2 regions of the Nitratireductor sp. WH36-1 genome follow, and region 2 is predicted to be linked to the other one. Evidence: predicted binding sites of a transcription regulator. Region 2 holds the regulator's gene; the other holds the start of a gene.
What was found. Region 2 encodes PhoB, which activates phosphate uptake and scavenging genes when phosphate is short. Its sites were predicted from a motif close to TGTCATNNANCTGTCAT; they were not measured.
Positions count from the first base shown of each region.

Region 1: the regulator PhoB is predicted to act here: its motif matches at 3,685-3,701, upstream of phnC (phosphonate ABC transporter ATP-binding protein).

Region 1 covers NZ_CM178970.1:3,846,471-3,855,040, reverse strand. Annotated here, with positions in the region: gene phnE (phosphonate ABC transporter, permease protein PhnE) at 1-708, opposite strand, end outside; gene phnE (phosphonate ABC transporter, permease protein PhnE) at 711-1,679, opposite strand; gene phnD (phosphonate ABC transporter substrate-binding protein) at 1,747-2,655, opposite strand; gene phnC (phosphonate ABC transporter ATP-binding protein) at 2,740-3,582, opposite strand; gene AC4PTT_RS18360 (GFA family protein) at 3,835-4,242, shown strand; gene AC4PTT_RS18355 (cytochrome b) at 4,294-4,830, opposite strand; gene AC4PTT_RS18350 (MarR family winged helix-turn-helix transcriptional regulator) at 4,939-5,352, shown strand; gene AC4PTT_RS18345 (NAD(P)H-dependent flavin oxidoreductase) at 5,377-6,333, opposite strand; gene AC4PTT_RS18340 (aminotransferase class I/II-fold pyridoxal phosphate-dependent enzyme) at 6,471-7,613, opposite strand; gene AC4PTT_RS18335 (hypothetical protein) at 7,768-8,570, shown strand, end outside.
Region 2 covers NZ_CM178970.1:583,181-591,750, forward strand. Annotated here, with positions in the region: gene AC4PTT_RS02810 (substrate-binding domain-containing protein) at 552-1,589, shown strand; gene pstC (phosphate ABC transporter permease subunit PstC) at 1,696-3,168, shown strand; gene pstA (phosphate ABC transporter permease PstA) at 3,165-4,484, shown strand; gene pstB (phosphate ABC transporter ATP-binding protein PstB) at 4,499-5,314, shown strand; gene phoU (phosphate signaling complex protein PhoU) at 5,349-6,059, shown strand; gene phoB (phosphate regulon transcriptional regulator PhoB) at 6,096-6,782, shown strand; gene AC4PTT_RS02840 (hypothetical protein) at 6,866-7,207, opposite strand; gene AC4PTT_RS02845 (DUF1328 domain-containing protein) at 7,296-7,463, opposite strand; gene AC4PTT_RS02850 (response regulator) at 7,596-8,390, opposite strand.

The DNA of each region.
Region 1 (8,570 bases), 760 kb from region 2:
CGCGCCCGGCGCGCGCTGACTTGCCCACTCGGGCAGCGGTCCGCGTGCATTGACGCTGACGCGCTCCTCAATGTCGAGTTCCAGCGTTTCGCCCCTGTGGGTCACGGTCACGAAGCCCGGCTGAACGCGGATATGCGTGTCGCCGCCGAAGGAGATGTCGGCGCTGACCACGGCTTCCTCACGCGTCGTCGCGGGAGCCTGCGGCGCAGCTTCCGCCTCGGTCGCGGGGCTTTCCTCCGTGGCGGAAGAGGGGGCCATAGCGCCCAGAAAACCACCGTCTTCCTTCTTGGCCGGTTCGGCGTCGAGCGAGCCGAGGAAACCGGCTCCGCTGGTCGCGCCGCCCGTGGTGTTGCCCGCCGCAGCGCTTGCCGCCACGCGGCGTTCGACCATGGCGGTCTCGGTCGTCAGCCATTCCGGCCTTGGGTCGCTGCCGAGCGGCGAGAAGCGCGGAAAGGAAACATCCAGCGCATCGCCGTCATATTCGATGTCCGGGCGGATTTCATAGGAAACCCAGTCGGCCAGATAGCTGCCCGCAATGTCCCAGTTGCCGTTGGAGATGACCTGTCCGATGGCGAAGAACCACCAGGCGAAGACCATGTAGAGGGCGATGGCGGTGATGATGATCACGCCGCGCAGGCGCTCCATCAGCGGACGGTGAAACACATCCGCGTGGCGCGCGGCGATGGCGTTGGCTTCGATCTCGGTCATGATCAGCCTCCCCGGCCGAATTCGAATGCCTGCTTGCCGACAATGCGGCCGCGCAGCCAGGCCGAAAGCTGGTCGACCGCGACGATGGTGCAGAACAGAAGAAGGATGATGGCGAGCGTCTTGGCTTCATGCGTGCGGCTGATCGAGAGGCGCAGCGCCTCGCCGATGCCGCCGCCGCCGACCGCGCCGATGATGGTGGAGGCGCGCACGTTGATTTCCAGACGCAGCAGCGCGTAGCTCAGGAAGTTGGGCATGACCTGCGGCACGATGGAGAACCAGACGCGCTCCACCCAGTTCGCACCGGCGGCGCGCAGGCCTTCCTCGGCCTTCATGTCGGCGTTCTCGACCACTTCGAAGAACATCTTGCCAAGCGCGCCGACCGTGTGGATCGACACCGCGATGATGGCGGGCACTGCCCCGATGGTCAGCACGGCCAGAAAGAAGCCGGCGATCACGATCTCGGGGAAGGCGCGCAGCACTTCCATGAAACGGCGCACGAAGAAGCGCAGCCAGCGCCGCGTCGTCAGGTTCGATGCGGCCAGGAAGCACAGAACGAAGCCAAGGCCGAAGCCGATCAGCGTGGAAACCAGCGCAATGTTGATGGTCTCCAGCATCTTGTAGAAATATTCGGGCAGATAGAGCGTCTCGGTGAGATAGATCCGCCCGTCGGGATAATTGTATTTCAGGCTGCCATCGTCATAGGGCGAGGGCAGGTCGAACAGGGCGCGCCAGATTTCCCAGCCATCGCGCGGCATCATCTGTCCCACGAAATCGAACAGATAGGGCAGTCGGTCGAAGAACTTGCCGGCGTTCGATTCATTGGCAAACCAGAGCGAACCGCTCATGGCGAGAACCATGAACACGATGCCGCCAATGGTGTAGAGACGACGGCGTTCGGCCAGTTCGCGCCAGTGGCGCTCCACGGCCTGGCCGGCTTCGGAAAGAAGCGGGGAATGGGTCGTTGCTGTCATGTTTGGCACGCCTGTGCGACAACGCCGCCGGCACAGGCCGGCGGCGCGTCAGATTGCGGGAAAGGGATCAGGAACCGATCTTGGAGCGACGGGCGTCGATGATCGGCTCGTAGAATGCCGGCGTCACTTCGGTGTAGCCCTTGTAGTCGCCGCCCTGGATGGCTGCGAAGCACTCCGGATCGGCTTCCGGCATTTCCATCATGAAGGTCTTGAACTTGTTCTTCATGTCGGCGTCCATGGAGGTGCGAACCACGAGCGGACCGTTCGGGATCAGCGGGGACTTCCAGAGCTCAACCAGATCGTCCATGTCGAGAATGCCCTTCTCGACCATCTTGTGCAGGTTGCCGGAGGTGTAGCCGTCGGAGAACTCGCCAACGCCCGATGCCCAGGTCGTGCCGGCGTCGAACGTGCCCTTCACGACTTCAAGAACCAGGTTCTCGTGGCCGCCGCCGAAGCCGGTCTCGCCAAAGAACTCTTCAACCGAAGCGTTGACTGCCTTGGGCAGCGTGACAGCAGGAACGAGGTAGCCGGAGGTGGAGTCCGGATCGGCGAAGCCGAGCTTCTTGCCCTTCATGTCTTCCAGCGTTGCGATGCCGGAATCCTTGCGGGCCACCATGATCGAGTGATAGCCGGTCGAACCGTCGGTCTGCACCGTGGTGAGGATCGGCTCAACGGCCTCCGGATCTTCCAGATAGACCTTTGCATAGCCCGAGGCGCCGAGCTCGGCATAGTCGAGCGTGCCGCCGAGCAGGCCCTGGATCACGCCGTCATAGTCGGCAGCCGGGAACAGGGCGACCTTCTCGACGCCCAGAACCTCGGGGAGCTTGTCGACGATGCAGGAGAAATTGCGCAGGCGGTCGGCTTCGTTTTCGCCGCCGAGAATGCCGATGCGGAACTCTTTCAGATCTTCGGCCTGTGCGCCGCCAACCATAATCGCGGTGAGCGCAACGGCGCCCATAAGAGCTTTCTTGAACATGATGTCTCTCCATTTGGGTGCCGGCCTTGCCGGCGGGGTTTCAAGCAGGTGGAGCCCGTTACGCGGGCGAGACGATCCCGTGGATCAGACGGCGGCGAGCGCCGGTTGAGCCTGACCGGTCGATTTCCTTGCCGGCTGCGGAGCCGGAACATTGATGCTGGTGGAGGTGATGGCTTCGGAAAGTTCCGCGCCTTCCTCGCCGCCATAAATGGTGCGCACCGCTTCGCTGGTCAGCGCCTCGGGCGGGCCGTCGAAAACCACCGCGCCCTTGGCCATGCCGACGATGCGGTTGCAATAGGCGCGCGCCGTGTCGAGCGTGTGCAGATTGGTGATGACGGTGATGCCTTCGCGGGCGTTGATGTCGGCGAGTGAATCCATCACCACTTTGGCGTTGAGCGGATCGAGCGAAGCGATCGGCTCGTCTGCGAGGATCACCTTCGGCTCCTGCATGAGCGCACGGGCAATCGCCACACGCTGCTGCTGACCACCGGAAAGCGTGCCGGCGCGCTGCAGCGCCGTCTGGGCGATGTCGAGGCGCTCAAGCGCTGCAATCGCCTGAATGCGCTCTTCCCGCGTGAACATGTTGAGCAGGTTGAGCACCGTGGAGCGGTGGTTGAGCCTGCCAAGCAGAACATTGGTGAGCACGTCGAGGCGCGGCACCAGGTTGAACTGCTGGAAGATCATCGCGCAGTCGCGCTGCCAGCGACGCAGTTCCGCGCCTTTCAGCGCCGAGACTTCCTTGCCCTGAAAGAAGATCGACCCTTCGGACGGATCGATCAGGCGGTTGATCATGCGCAGAAGCGTCGATTTGCCAGCGCCTGAGCGACCGATGACACCGACCATCTGGCCCTGTTCGATTTTCAGTTCCACGTCGCGCACGGCCGTGTTTGGCCCGAAACGACGGGTGACCTGACGAATTTCAAGCATGTGCTCTTCCCGTTAAGCGCCTTGTTGCGGCTCTTCCGTGGGCTTGTCGCCCTTGTTGGTCATTCGCCTAACGGGCGCGGATGAAACCTGCATGTCGATGAGATGACGGTTTTCTGACAGCGCACAGCAGCGATTGAAGCGCCGGAGCCGCCCTGGGGCGATGGCCGCTCATGCGGTCGGCGTGCATCTGGATGCGCGCACGGGCGCTTTGTGATAGAGACACGGCCGCTTCAAAAAGAGATGAGAGAGTATATGACCCAGAAGAACGAGGGTTCCTGCCAGTGCGGGGCAGTCAAATTTCAGATTTCCGGCCCGTTCGAGAGCTTCTTTCTTTGTCACTGCTCCCGTTGCCGCAAGGATACCGGGTCGGCGCATGCGGCCAATCTTTTCTCCACCGTGGCGAAGATCACCTGGCTGTCGGGAGAAGACCGGATCAAGACTTACCGGGTGCCCGAAAGCCGGCATGAAAAAAGCTTCTGCAGCGAATGCGGCTCGGCAGTTCCAGGCATCCAGATGGATGGCGCACTTCTCGTCGTGCCTGCGGGCAGCCTCGACACACCGGTCGACATTCGCCCGAACGCGCATATCTGTCTTTCCAGCCGCGCCAACTGGGATGACGGGCTGGATGAGGTAACCCGGCTGGAGGGCCTGCCGGGTTAAACGCCTTTGCCATTGCCGGTGCGTTCTGGCCGGCGGCGTGTGAGCGGGGCGTTAGCGCCCCAGCCCCATGCGCCCAAGAAGCCCGTCGCGCATGACGAAATGGTGGTAGAGCGCGGCGGCGGTGTGGAATGCCAGAAGCGCGATCAGAAGCCGGCTTCCCAGACCATGCGGCGCGCGCGGCAGATAGGTGGTGAAGTCCGGCAGCGGCGTCGTGGCGCCTGCAAAAAGGGTCGCGCCCGCGCCGGAGAGCGCCAGCATGCCGATGCCGCTGGCTCCCATGCCAAGAATGATCACGTAAAGCAGGCCGTGCACGATATGCGCGGCTCGCGCCTGCCAGCGCGGCGTGCCGGCGGCATCGGCCGGTTTGGCATCGCCCAGCCACCACCAGCCGATCCGCATCAGCGTCAAAAGCACAACGAAGATGCCAAGCGTGGCATGGATGCGCAGAAGCACGAGCCTGTCTGCCGCCTCCATCGCGTCTGCCGCCTGAAAACCGGAGGCCAGAATGCCGACAATGGCCACGGCCGTCGTCCAGTGAATGGCAATCGCAACCGCTCCATAGCGGTCATCAGTGCTTTTCCAGCGCATGGTCCTTCTCCTTGCGGGGATACCGTCGATGCAATATACATAGCATGCAATATAAATGAATAGCAAGCTATATAAATGACTTTCAGGCGTGAACGATCTGCAGGCTATATGACGAACTGGGCGGCGCGGCTTTTCGCGCGCGCCATCGACCGCAATTTGAGGGACATCGGCGTGACCAGCGGCATGCTGCCGGTGTTCTTCGCGCTGGGTGAGGGAGCCTGGCTATCGCAGAAGGCGCTCACGAAAAGCGCCGGCATTGAGCAGCCGACCATGGCGGCAACGCTGTTGCGCATGGAGCGCGATGGTCTGATCGAGAGACGGGCCGACCCGGAAGACCGGCGCAGCCGGCTGATCGGGTTGACCCCGGATGCGATGGAAAAGGCGGTGCGTGTCAGGCAGGCGGTTGGTGCCGTGAACGGCCTTGCGCTCGAAACCCTCACCGATGCGGAGCGCGCGCACTATCTGGCGTTGCTCGAGAAGATCGTCTCGTCGCTACAGGACAGTCTGAGCGACGAGGGGTGATCTCTCCAAGATCAGGATCTGGTCTCAGCGCGGTGTGCAGAGCCGGTCCTTTGCGGCGGCATATTCTGCCGCAAGCCGGTCCACCAGCGCGCCTGCGCCGGTGATCTCGCTCACCGCGCCGACACCCTGTCCGCTGCCCCAGATGTCGCGCCAGGCCTTTGCGTCGGCGCTGGCGAAATTCATCTTCGAGGGGTCGGCTTCCGGCAGGTTGTCGGGATCCATGCCGGCGTTGACGATGGACCCCTTCAGATAGTTGCCGTGCACGCCGGTGAACAGGTTGGAATAGACGATGTCGGCTGCGCGCGAAGAGACGATCATCTCCTTGTAGTCGTCGCTGGCGCGCGCCTCATGGGTGGCGATGAAGGGCGAGCCGATATAGGCGAGGTCCGCGCCCATGGCCTGAGCGCCCAGAACCGCGCCGCCATTGGCGATGGCGCCCGAGAGAAGCAGCGGCCCGTCGAACCACTGCCGGATTTCCTGCACCAGCGCGAAGGGCGAGAGCGTGCCTGCATGGCCGCCGGCCCCGGTTGCAACCGCGATCAGCCCGTCAGCGCCCTTCTCGATGGCCTTGCGCGCATGGCGGTCGTGAATGATGTCGTGCAGCACGATGCCGCCATAGGAGTGGACGGCCTGGTTCACTTCCTCGACCGCGCCCAGCGAGGTGATGACGATTGGCACCTTGTGGTCCACGCAGACCCTCAGGTCATGCTCCAGCCGGTCATTGGACCGGTGAACGATCTGGTTGACCGCGAAGGGGGCGGAAGGACGATCCGGGTTCTGTGCGTCATGCGCAGCCAGTTCTTCGGTGATCTGCGAAAGCCACTCGTCGAGCTGCTCCTTGGGGCGGGCGTTGAGCGCGGGAAACGAGCCCACCACGCCAGCCTTGCACTGCGCCACCACCAGCGGCGGATGCGAGATGATGAACAGAGGCGCGCCGACCACGGGCAAACGCAATTTGTCGAAAACGGCCGGAAGCGCCATTGGCTATCCCCTCAATTGACGTATTCGTAAACGTCAAAACTTCTACAGCATCTCACCCCTTGTTGGGAACCCTTGATCTTGCGGGCTCCCGAAGCGTCCCGGGAACCCTTGTCGCATTTTTTGCGCCGGGCGTCTCCTCACCCGGCCGCAACACCGTTGTGACGGCGTTCGAGAAAGGCCCGCATCGCGGTCAGTCCCGCGTCGATGCCCCGGCGGCCAAAGCCGATGCGGAAGCGTCCGGCCGGCGCATCCATCAGCTCCGAGTGATAGACCGAGGCGGGCAGAAGCAGCACGCCCTGCTCTTCGACCAGATCGCGGCAGAAGGCTTCCACGCCGTCGGCGCCCCTGTAACGCGGATAGGCCACGCAGCCGCCATCGGGCCGTGTCCAGTCGAACAGGTCGGCATGGTCGGCGAAGAACGCGTCCATCTTCTCCAGGTTTTCGGCAATCAGCGCGCGGTTTCGCTCAAGAATGCGGTCGCTCACCGAAAGCGCCAACACCGCCAGACGCTCGCTGGGAGCGGAATTGCAGATCGAGAGGTAGTGCTTGTAGCGCTCGAATTTCAGCAGGAGCGCCGTGTCCGGGCTGGCGATCCAGCCAATGCGCAGGCCCGGCAGGCCGTAGGCCTTGGACATCACGTTGAGCGAGATGCCTTTCTCATAGATCTCGGCGGCCTGCGGCAGGCGCTTGCTCTCGTCGCGCTCCAGAAGCCGATAGACCTCGTCGCTGAAAAGATAGAGATTATGCGCGCGGCAGATCTCCACCAGTTCCGCAAAATCGTCCTGCGGCATCAGCGCGCCGGTCGGGTTGTTGGGCAGGTTGACGGAAATGAGCTTTGTGTTGGGGCGGATCGCGGCGCGCACCGCGTCGAGGTCGAGCCGCCAGTTCTCGTCTTCCAGAAGCGGCACGCCGGTAACGGCGCACAGGCCGAGCGGCACGGTCTCGGCCGCCTGATAGTTGGGCACCGAGACGATGGCGTGGTCGTCGGGCGTGAGCATCACCCGCATGGCGGCGTAGATGCCTTCCTCCGCCCCGGCGAAGCAGAGAATGTTGCTGGCGGAAAGTCCGTCATAGGTGGCGGCGATGGCCTCGCGCAGATCAGGCGCGCCCCAGGTTTCCGTGTAGCCGAGCCAGAGACTGTCGAGCTGTTCGCGCGCCGCCGGCCCTGCCATCTGCGTCAGTTCGCCGAGCGTCATGCTCTCCATGTCCGAAGCGGTCATGTGATGCCGGGCATTGAACTCCCAGCGGGAAAAATGAACTTCGAGCGCGAAATCCCGCATTTTAGTCTCCTCCGGCCTTGTTTTGAGCGGATTGTGAACCGTTTTCCGCGCGTCGCGCCGGAACGATGGATTGTTCACACCTTGTTATCACCGTTGATTGCATACTCACCAACGGTTAACCATGGGGCAAAGCAGGCAAAGAGGGCAGCCAGCCTTGGACGCAATAGAAAAAGCCATAAGAAAGGCGTTCGAAAAGGGCGACGCAGACAAGCGGTCCTTTCGTGAGAAGGTCTACCGCTCGGCGTTTGCCGCGCTGGAGCGTACGCTTGAGGCACGCGAGGATCTCTCGGACGAGGCGAAACTCGCCCGGCGTGAGAACCTGAAGGCGACGATCACCGAAATCGAAACGGAATTCGTTCCCGCAGCCGCGCCCCGTCGCCCGGCCGCACCGGAACCCGAAGCGCCACAGCGGCAGGAGCCGAGGCCCGCGCCGCGTCAGGCGCCTTCGCCTCAGGTGACGCCCGAGGTGGCGCCCCAAGTGGCGTCCGAGCCGCGTCGCGCACAAGTGCGGCGCGCCGAAAGCGACTTCACGCCGCAGATCGACCGCGCAGACCGGCCTTCCGCACCCGACCAGCCGTCGGATGCGGAAACCAAGCGCCGCATTCGCGCGGCCCTGCCAAGGCAGCGCCGCCCCTACGCCATGCTGTTTCTCGTGGCGACCCTGGTGGCCTTTGTCGCCATGGGGCTCTGGTGGACGTTTTCCAGTGGCATCCTGATGTCCAGCGCCGAACGCGACACCAGCGTTCCCAATCCGCCGCTGGCGCTTGAGGAAGAAGAGTTCTCGACGGGCAGCGACGAGACCACGGGCACGCAGGGCGCATCGGGCACAAGCCGCGCTGCGGGCGAGTGGATCACCGTGTTCGATCCGACCGACCCGACGACGGTCGCCGCGTCCAATGGCGGCAATGTGGATGTCATGCGCAATGATGATCGTGTGTTCCTGCGCATCAGCACGGC
Region 2 (8,570 bases):
GGCTTTGATTGCTAACTGCCTGTAGGGTAACATTTTTATTCAAATTTTCTGAAAGCGACGCCGACTGGCGTGATCGCGCCATATAATAAACTTAAACCTCTCATTAAAGTTGAAATGATTGGTCGCTGGTTGACCTATCAGGCTTCCGGGCGGGCGGAGATCCACAGGGCCATGGGTGGTCCAAACGAGCCCCAACAGGATCTATCCGGGTTTTTAACCCAGCCAAGTGTGATTTGCCTTTCTCAGGCTTTCCCCCGCCCGGCTTTTTAAGCGGGTCCAACAGGCCTTCGGCCAGGTCTGGACCAGGCCCCTTGCCCCTCGGCCAGAACCCGTTTCTTCCCTTCATATGACAGTTTCCATGCGACGGCGTCTGTCTTGTCCGATCTGCGCCTTCTGTCGTCCTGATGGGCGAATAGTCTGAGAAACAACGGTTTTCTCATACGTAATCGGGCTGACATGTAAGTGTCATGGAACTGTTACACAGAGTTGTTATTCCGCTCCCCGACGCCGAGAGGGCGTCTGACCGAATTCCGAACAGGGAGCTGTCTCCAATGAACAAATTCCTCCTCACCGCTTCGGCGGCCACGATCGCCCTTGTCGGTGCGGTCGGTGCGGCTGCGGCCCGCGATCAGGTCCAGATTGCCGGTTCGTCGACCGTTCTCCCCTACGCGAAGATCGTTGCCGAGAACTTCGGCGAGACCTTCCCGAGCTTCAAGACGCCTGTTGTCGAGTCCGGCGGTTCCTCCGCAGGCCTGAAGGAGTTCTGCAAGGGCGTCGGTGAAGACACGATCGACATCGCCAACGCTTCGCGCAAAATCCGCGAAAAGGAAGTTGCTGCCTGCGCCGAAAACGGCGTGAAGGAAATCCAGGAAGTCCAGTTCGGCTATGACGGCATCGTCTTCGCCACCGACATCCAGGGCCAGGACTGGGCGCTCGAGCCGATCGACGTCTACAAGGCGCTGGCTGCCAAGGTTGCTGTTGACGGCAAGCTCGTCGACAACCCCTACAAGAAGTGGAACGAAGTCAATCCGGACCTGCCGGAGTGGGACATTGCTGCCTACATCCCGGGTGAGAAGCACGGCACCCGCGAAGTCTTCGAAGAGAAGGTTCTCGCTGCTGGCTGTGAAGCTGCTGGCGGTCTGAAGGCTGCTGAAGAGGCTGGCCTGGACGAAGACGCCGCTGAAGACGCCTGCATCGCGGTCCGCAAGGATGGCGGCGCGGTCGACATCGACGGCGACTACACCGAGACCCTCGCTCGCATCGACGCCAACAAGACCGGCGTTGGCGTGTTCGGCCTCTCCTTCTACGAGAACAATGCCGACAAGCTGAAGGTCGCCACGATCAACGGTGTCACGCCGACCGTCGAGACCATCTCGACCGGTGAGTATCCGGTGTCGCGTCCGCTTCAGTTCTACGTGAAGAAGGCGCACATCGGCGTTGTTCCGGGCCTCAAGGAATATGTTGAGTTCTTCCTCGACGACCAGATGGTCGGCCCGGAGAGCCCGCTTGCCGATTACGGCCTGGTTCCGGCTCCGGATGCAGAGCGCGACGCACAGCGCGAAGCTTTCTCCGCTGGCGAGACCATGTAATCCGGTTTTCGCATGACGACGCAGGCGGCTCATTGGCCGCCTGCGTTTTCGTCTCTGCGAAATTGGTCTGAATGACGCTGCCGGTTCCTGCCGGCGAGGAGGCTTTGTGTCCTGGGGACTTCTCCTTACGATCATCGTGTTCATTGGCGTTGTCGGTTATGTGCTCGGCAATGCGCGCGCGAAGAACCAGATCGCAACCGCGACTGAAAAGCCGCATTCGCGGGCGCACTACCATGGCTGGTGGGTGTTTCTTCTTGCGGTTCTGCCGGCGCTGTTCTTCATGGCGGCCTGGTCGGCTGGCAGCTATGCCTATGTGGATCGCGCGGTAAGCGAACAACTGCCTGCGCAGACCGAAGACAGCGCGATTGCGAGCCGTTCGCTGGCGCTGGGCATGGTGCACAATCTTGCCGAAGGCCTGCGCCGGATTGAAGGCGACCCCGCTTTCGCCCAGGTGCCGCAGAGCTTTGAAGACCTGCGTCCGATCCTTGCCGAACGCGGCGTGGCGCTTGCCTCCGACACGCAGGACTACATGATCCCCATCGCGCTCGATCTGAATGCGATGCAGGACAATGCGGCGATGATCGGCACCGTGCTGGCGATCCTCATCGCACTGGGTGGCGCCTATCTCGGCCTGAGAAGCGTTCGCCCGCGCAGCCGCGCCCGCAACAATGTCGAGCGCGTCATTACCTGGGGCCTTCTGGCTGCATCCACCATCGCCATTTTGACGACGGTGGGCATCGTGTTCTCGATGCTGTTCGAGACGATCCATTTCTTCCGCTCGGTTTCGCTGAGCAACTTCTTCCTCGGAACGGTCTGGGACCCGCGCTTTGCGGCCGCAGGCGCAGAGGCGCAGGAAGGCCAGTTCGGCCTCATCCCGCTTCTTGCCGGCACGGTCTACATCGCCTTCGTGGCCATGCTGTTTGCCGTGCCCGTCGGTCTCATGGCGGCGATTTACATGGCCGAATATGCGTCCAAGCGGGTGCGTTCGGTGGTCAAGCCGCTGCTTGAGGTTCTGGCCGGCATCCCGACCATCGTCTACGGCTTCTTCGCCATGGTCACGGTCGGCCCGTTCCTGCGCGACATCAGCGCGGCGATTGCCGGCGGTCCGGGCTTCATTCAGGCGCAGAGCGTTCTGACGGCCGGCCTCGTGATGGGCATCATGCTCATCCCGTTCGTGTCCTCGCTTTCCGATGACATCATCACCGCCGTTCCGCGCGCCATGCGCGACGGTTCGCTCGGCCTTGGCGCAACGCGGTCCGAGACGATCAAGCGCGTCATCCTGCCGGCGGCTCTGCCGGGCATTGTCGGTGCGCTTCTGCTTACGGCGTCACGCGCCATTGGCGAGACCATGATCGTGGTTCTGGCCGCCGGCGTTGCCGCAAATCTCACGCTCAACCCGTTCGAAGCGATGACGACGATCACCGTCAAGATCGTCAACCAGCTTACCGGCGACCTGGAGTTCACCTCTCCGCAGACGCTGGTGGCCTTCGCACTGGGCATGACCCTGTTCGTGCTCACGCTCGGCATGAATGTCTTCGCGCTCTACATCGTGCGCAAATACCGGGAGCAATACGAATGAGCGACGCTGTCTACAAAGGGGGCAATGCCCCCCGCGCAGCCGCCGCGCGGCGCGACATCGGCATCAAGAAGCGTTATGCGGCAGAGCAGCGCTTCCGGATGTACGGCATCGTGGCCATCGCTGTCGGCATCTTCTTTCTGGCTGCGCTCCTCTGGTCGGTGGTTTCCAATGGCTATACCGCCTTCTGGCAGACCTCGATCAATCTGGACGTCAACTTCGCCGAGAGCGTGATCGACCCGAAAGGCGAGCGCGCGACTGATCCGAACAAGCTTCTGACGGCAAACTATCCCAAGCTCGCGACCGAAGCTCTGGTGGCCAAACTCGGGGTTGATCCTGAAAACCGCAAGCTGGTTCGCGAAGTGGGCGGGCTCATCTCCAATGGCGTGCGCACGCAGCTGCGCGACATGGTGGTGTCCGATCCCGCGATCATCGGCACGACACGGAATGTGTGGGTGCTGGCGAGCGGCGATGTCGATTCCGCCGTGAAGGGGCAGGTCAATCTCGAGGTGGACGAAAGCCGCCGCAAGGTTTCCGACCAGCAGCTCACATGGATCCGCACGATGGAAGCGGACGGGGTTCTGGAGCAGCGCTTCAACACCGGTCTCTTCATCCGTGGCGCATCAAGCCGTCCTGAAACGGCCGGCATGGGCGTGGCCATCGTCGGTTCGCTCTACATGATGATGATCGTGCTGCTTCTGGCGCTGCCCATTGGCGTTGCCGCTTCGATCTATCTTGAAGAGTTCGCACCGCAGAACAAGCTGACCGATCTTATCGAGGTCAACATCAACAATCTGGCGGCCGTGCCGTCCATCGTCTTCGGTCTTCTGGGCCTGGCCGTGTTCATCAACTTCATGCATCTGCCGCGCTCCGCCTCTCTGGTGGGCGGCCTCGTGCTGACGCTGATGACCCTGCCGACGATCATCATCGCAACGCGCGCAGCGCTGCGGGCCGTGCCACCCTCCATCCGTGCGGCAGCTCTCGGCCTCGGCGCTTCGCGCACCCAGACGGTGTTTCACCATGTGCTGCCGCTGGCCGCGCCCGGCATTCTCACGGGCACGATCATCGGTCTGGCGCAGGCGCTTGGCGAAACCGCACCGCTGCTTCTGATCGGCATGGTGGCCTTCGTGGCTGATTACCCGACCACGCCGCTCGATCCCGCTACGGCGCTGCCGGTTCAGATCTACATGTGGGCGAACGAGGCCGAACGCGCGTTTGTCGAGCGCACCTCGGGCGCTATCATGGTGTTGTTGCTGTTCCTCGCCGTGATGAACATTACCGCCATTATTCTGCGGCGGCGCGTCGAGCGTCGCTGGTAACGGAGTGGAAGGACATGAACATGCTCACTGATGCTGCTGTTGAAGAAGCACTGGATGCGAGCCAGAACTCGGACACCCTCAAGATGCGCGGTGAAGACGTCTGCGTCTTCTACGGCGAGAAACAGGCGCTGTTCGGCGTCAATCTCGACGTGCGCGAAAACCAGGTGACCGCGCTGATCGGCCCCTCGGGCTGTGGCAAATCCACGTTCCTGCGCTGCCTGAACCGCATGAACGACACGATCGACATTGCCCGGATCACCGGCAAGATCACGCTCGATGGCGAGGATATCTACGATCCCCGCATCGATGTGGTGGAGCTGCGCGCCCGGGTCGGCATGGTCTTCCAGAAGCCCAATCCGTTCCCCAAGTCGATCTACGAGAACATCGCCTACGGTCCGCGCATTCACGGTCTGGCGACGAAGAAGTCGGAATTCGACGAGGTCGTGGAAGCGAGCCTCCAGAAGGCTGGCCTCTTCAATGAGGTGAAGGACCGCCTGCATGAGCCCGGCACCGGTCTTTCCGGTGGTCAACAGCAGCGCTTATGCATCGCGCGCGCCATTGCCGTGTCGCCGGAAGTGATCCTGATGGACGAGCCCTGCTCGGCGCTTGATCCCATCGCCACCGCCAAGGTGGAAGAGCTGATTGACGAGCTGCGCGAGAACTACACGATCGTGATCGTCACGCACTCCATGCAGCAGGCGGCCCGCGTCTCGCAGCGCACGGCCATGTTCCACCTCGGCAATCTGGTCGAGGAAGGCCCGACGGACAAGATGTTCACCAATCCGGATGACAAGCGCACCCAGGATTACATCACCGGACGCTTCGGCTGACGGCGCGGCAAACGCACAGATAAGGAACCAGACCATGGGCGAGCACACAGTCAGCTCCTTCGATGAGGAACTCGGTGAAATCGACCGCCTCATCCGCGACATGGGCGATCTCTCCGGCGAGATGACGCGCGCTTCCACCAGGGCGCTACTGCACTCCGATACGGCGCTTGCACAGCGCATCATCTCCGATGACACGATCATGGACGCCAAGCAGCGCGACCTTGATGAGCGCGCCATCACGCTCATCGCAAAGCGCCAGCCGATGGCGCAGGATCTGCGCAGCGTCGTGGGCGCCATCCGCATGGCGGCTGATCTCGAGCGCATCGGCGATCTGGCCAAGAACATTGCCAAGCGCGTCGGCGCCGTGGGCGAAAGCGCCACGCCGCGCACGCTTGCGCATTCCATCGACGCGATGGCCGGCCTCGTGCTGAAACAGGTCAATTCGGTGGTCGAGCACTATGTGGCGCGCAATGCCGAGGCGTTAATCCGGCTGCGCGACGAGGATGAGGAAATCGACATTCAGTACACGTCGGTTTTCCGCGAACTCCTCACCTACATGATGGAAGACCCGCGCAACATCACGGCCTGCACGCACCTCCTGTTCTGTGCGAAAAATCTTGAGCGTATCGGCGACCATGTGACCAATATCGCCGAAAATGCCTATTATGTGGTGACGGGGTCCCAGCTTCCGGTCCAGCGGCCGAAGCTTGACGAAACACAGATGACGGTCGAATCCGATGTCTAACCGGCCGTAGACTGCCCGAGGAGAATGCCTGCCATGATTGCCCCCAAGGTCATGGTCGTTGAAGACGACGAACCGCTTTGCGTCTTGCTCAAGTACAATCTGGAAGCCGAAGGCTATCAGGTCGAGATGATCTCTCGCGGCGATGAAGCCGAAGTGCGCCTGCAGGAAAACGTACCCGATCTGCTCGTTCTGGACTGGATGGTTCCGGCCGTTTCCGGCATCGAGCTGTGCCGCCGGCTGCGCATGCGCCCCGAAACGGAGCGCCTGCCGATCATCATGCTCACCGCCCGTGGCGAGGAAAGCGACCGCGTGCGCGGCCTTTCAACCGGCGCGGACGACTATCTGGTGAAGCCTTTCTCGACGCCGGAATTCGTGGCGCGTGTTCGCGCGCTTCTGCGGCGCGCGAAGCCGGAAGTGCTCTCGACGGTTCTTTCGGTCGGGGACATCGTGCTCGACCGTGAATCGCACCGTGTCTATCGCCGCAAGAACGAGATCCGTCTCGGACCGACAGAGTTCCGCCTTCTGGAATTCATGATGCAGCATCCCGGCCGCGTCTTCTCGCGAAGCCAGCTGCTCGACAATGTCTGGGGCGAGACGATCTATATCGACGAGCGCACCGTGGACGTGCATGTGGGGCGTTTGCGCAAGGCCGTGAACCACGGGCGTCTGCCCGATGTGATCCGCACCATTCGCGGCGCGGGCTATGCGATCCGCGAAGCCTGACAAACGCGATACAGCCATTAAAAAAAGCCCCGGTTCGACCGGGGCTTTTTCGTTGAAGCTCTTCGCCGTTATTTCGTGGCCCGTTATTTCGTGGCGGCGTGTCCGGGGCGGGCATGCTCGTTCTGCGCCACGGCAAAGCTCGTCACCGGCTCGATGGAAGCGGTCAGCTCGCCATTGCTGGTGATGTCCCACTCCAGGATCGCATCGTCATAGACGAGTGCGGGATCCACATAGACGCAGGTGGCGAGAACCTGCGGCGCTTCGGTTTCCAGCTCGCGCATTGCAACCGGCTTCTCCGCCTCGCACTCCTCAAACGTCTCGTAGACCGGGGTGGGGGCGGGCAGTTCCTGGCATTCGCGCGTGTCGCCGGCCCCCACATTGCCTGAGCAGCCGACAATCAAAAGAAGTGCAGCGATGTGTTCCATGGCTTTCTCCTTTCATTGTCTTCACGAAACGGAAGCCATGGATGGTCCGGTTCGCTTATGCCGCATTCGTTTATGTGTGCGTCGCCGTTTAGCGACCGCGTTTCAGAAGGCCCATGATCAGCGAGATCGCGAGCAGGGCGAGGAAGATGTAGAAGAGGATCTGCGCAATGCCTGCCGAAGCGCCGGCAATTCCGCCGAAACCGAGTGCGCCGGCGATGATCGCGACGACAAGGAATATCAGGGCCCAGTATAGCATTCTGTCTCTCCGTTTAGTTATGCCGGTTAAACGTCTGGCATTCGGATTTGGTTCCGCCGGAGAGATTTTGGGCAAAAGAAAAGCCGCCCGGAGGCGGCTTTTTTGAGAAACGCGTGAAGAAGCGGGGGCCTGTCAGGCCGCCGCGTGCGCCTGCTGATCGAAGAAGAGCGCCTGGCTGATGAGCGCCTTGACCATTTCCGGGCTGAACGGCTTGGTCACAAGGAAGGTCGGTTCCGGGCGCTCGCCCGTCAGAAGCCGCTCGGGGAAGGCGGTGATGAAGATGACCGGCACGGTGGCCGCGTCGAGGATCTCGTTCACCGCATCAAGGCCTGAACTGCCATCGGCAAGCTGAATGTCGGCCAGCACCATTTTCGGCTGCGTCTTGGCAAACATTTCGACCGCCTGCTTGTGGGTGCGGGCCGTGCCGACCACGCGATGCCCGAGGCTTTCGACCATCTCCTCGATGTCCATGGCGATCAGGGGCTCGTCCTCGATGATGAGGATGTCTGTCGCCACCTGACGGGAAATCTCCTCGCTGGCTTCGCGCAGCATCGTGTTGATGCCTTTCATATCCGTCTCGAGAATTTCCGCAGCCTCTTCCGGCCGGAAATTCTCTACGGCCACCAGCAGGAAGGCCTGACGCGGACGGGGCGCGAGCGAAGAAAGGTTGCTCATGGCCCGCTTTTCCCATGCCGAGCTCGGCGTGCCTTCGGGGACCGGAACGTCCAGCGTTTCAAACAGCGATGTGAAGAGCCTGAAGAGGGCGATCTTGTCGGTCGATGCCTCGGGAAAGATGCTCGTATCGGCGATCAACGCTTCAAGCGTCGCAGCCACCAGTGCGTCACCGCTGGACTGGGAGCCGGAAACGGCCCGGGAAAAGCGCCGCAGGTAAGGAAGGTGCGGAGCGATACGCGCTGACAGGGTCATGGATTTCAAGTCTCCCTCAAGACATGGCAATGAGAATTAGTGCATTTGTGACGGGTGAAACGCCCCATATGCGAAAATGTTCCCGTCGGAGGGAACGAATTCCGCTCAATGGCGTTTGAAAGCAGACGAGACAGTTGTGGCCCGGGCGATGCGGACGGTTTCGGGTCATTGGGAGACCAG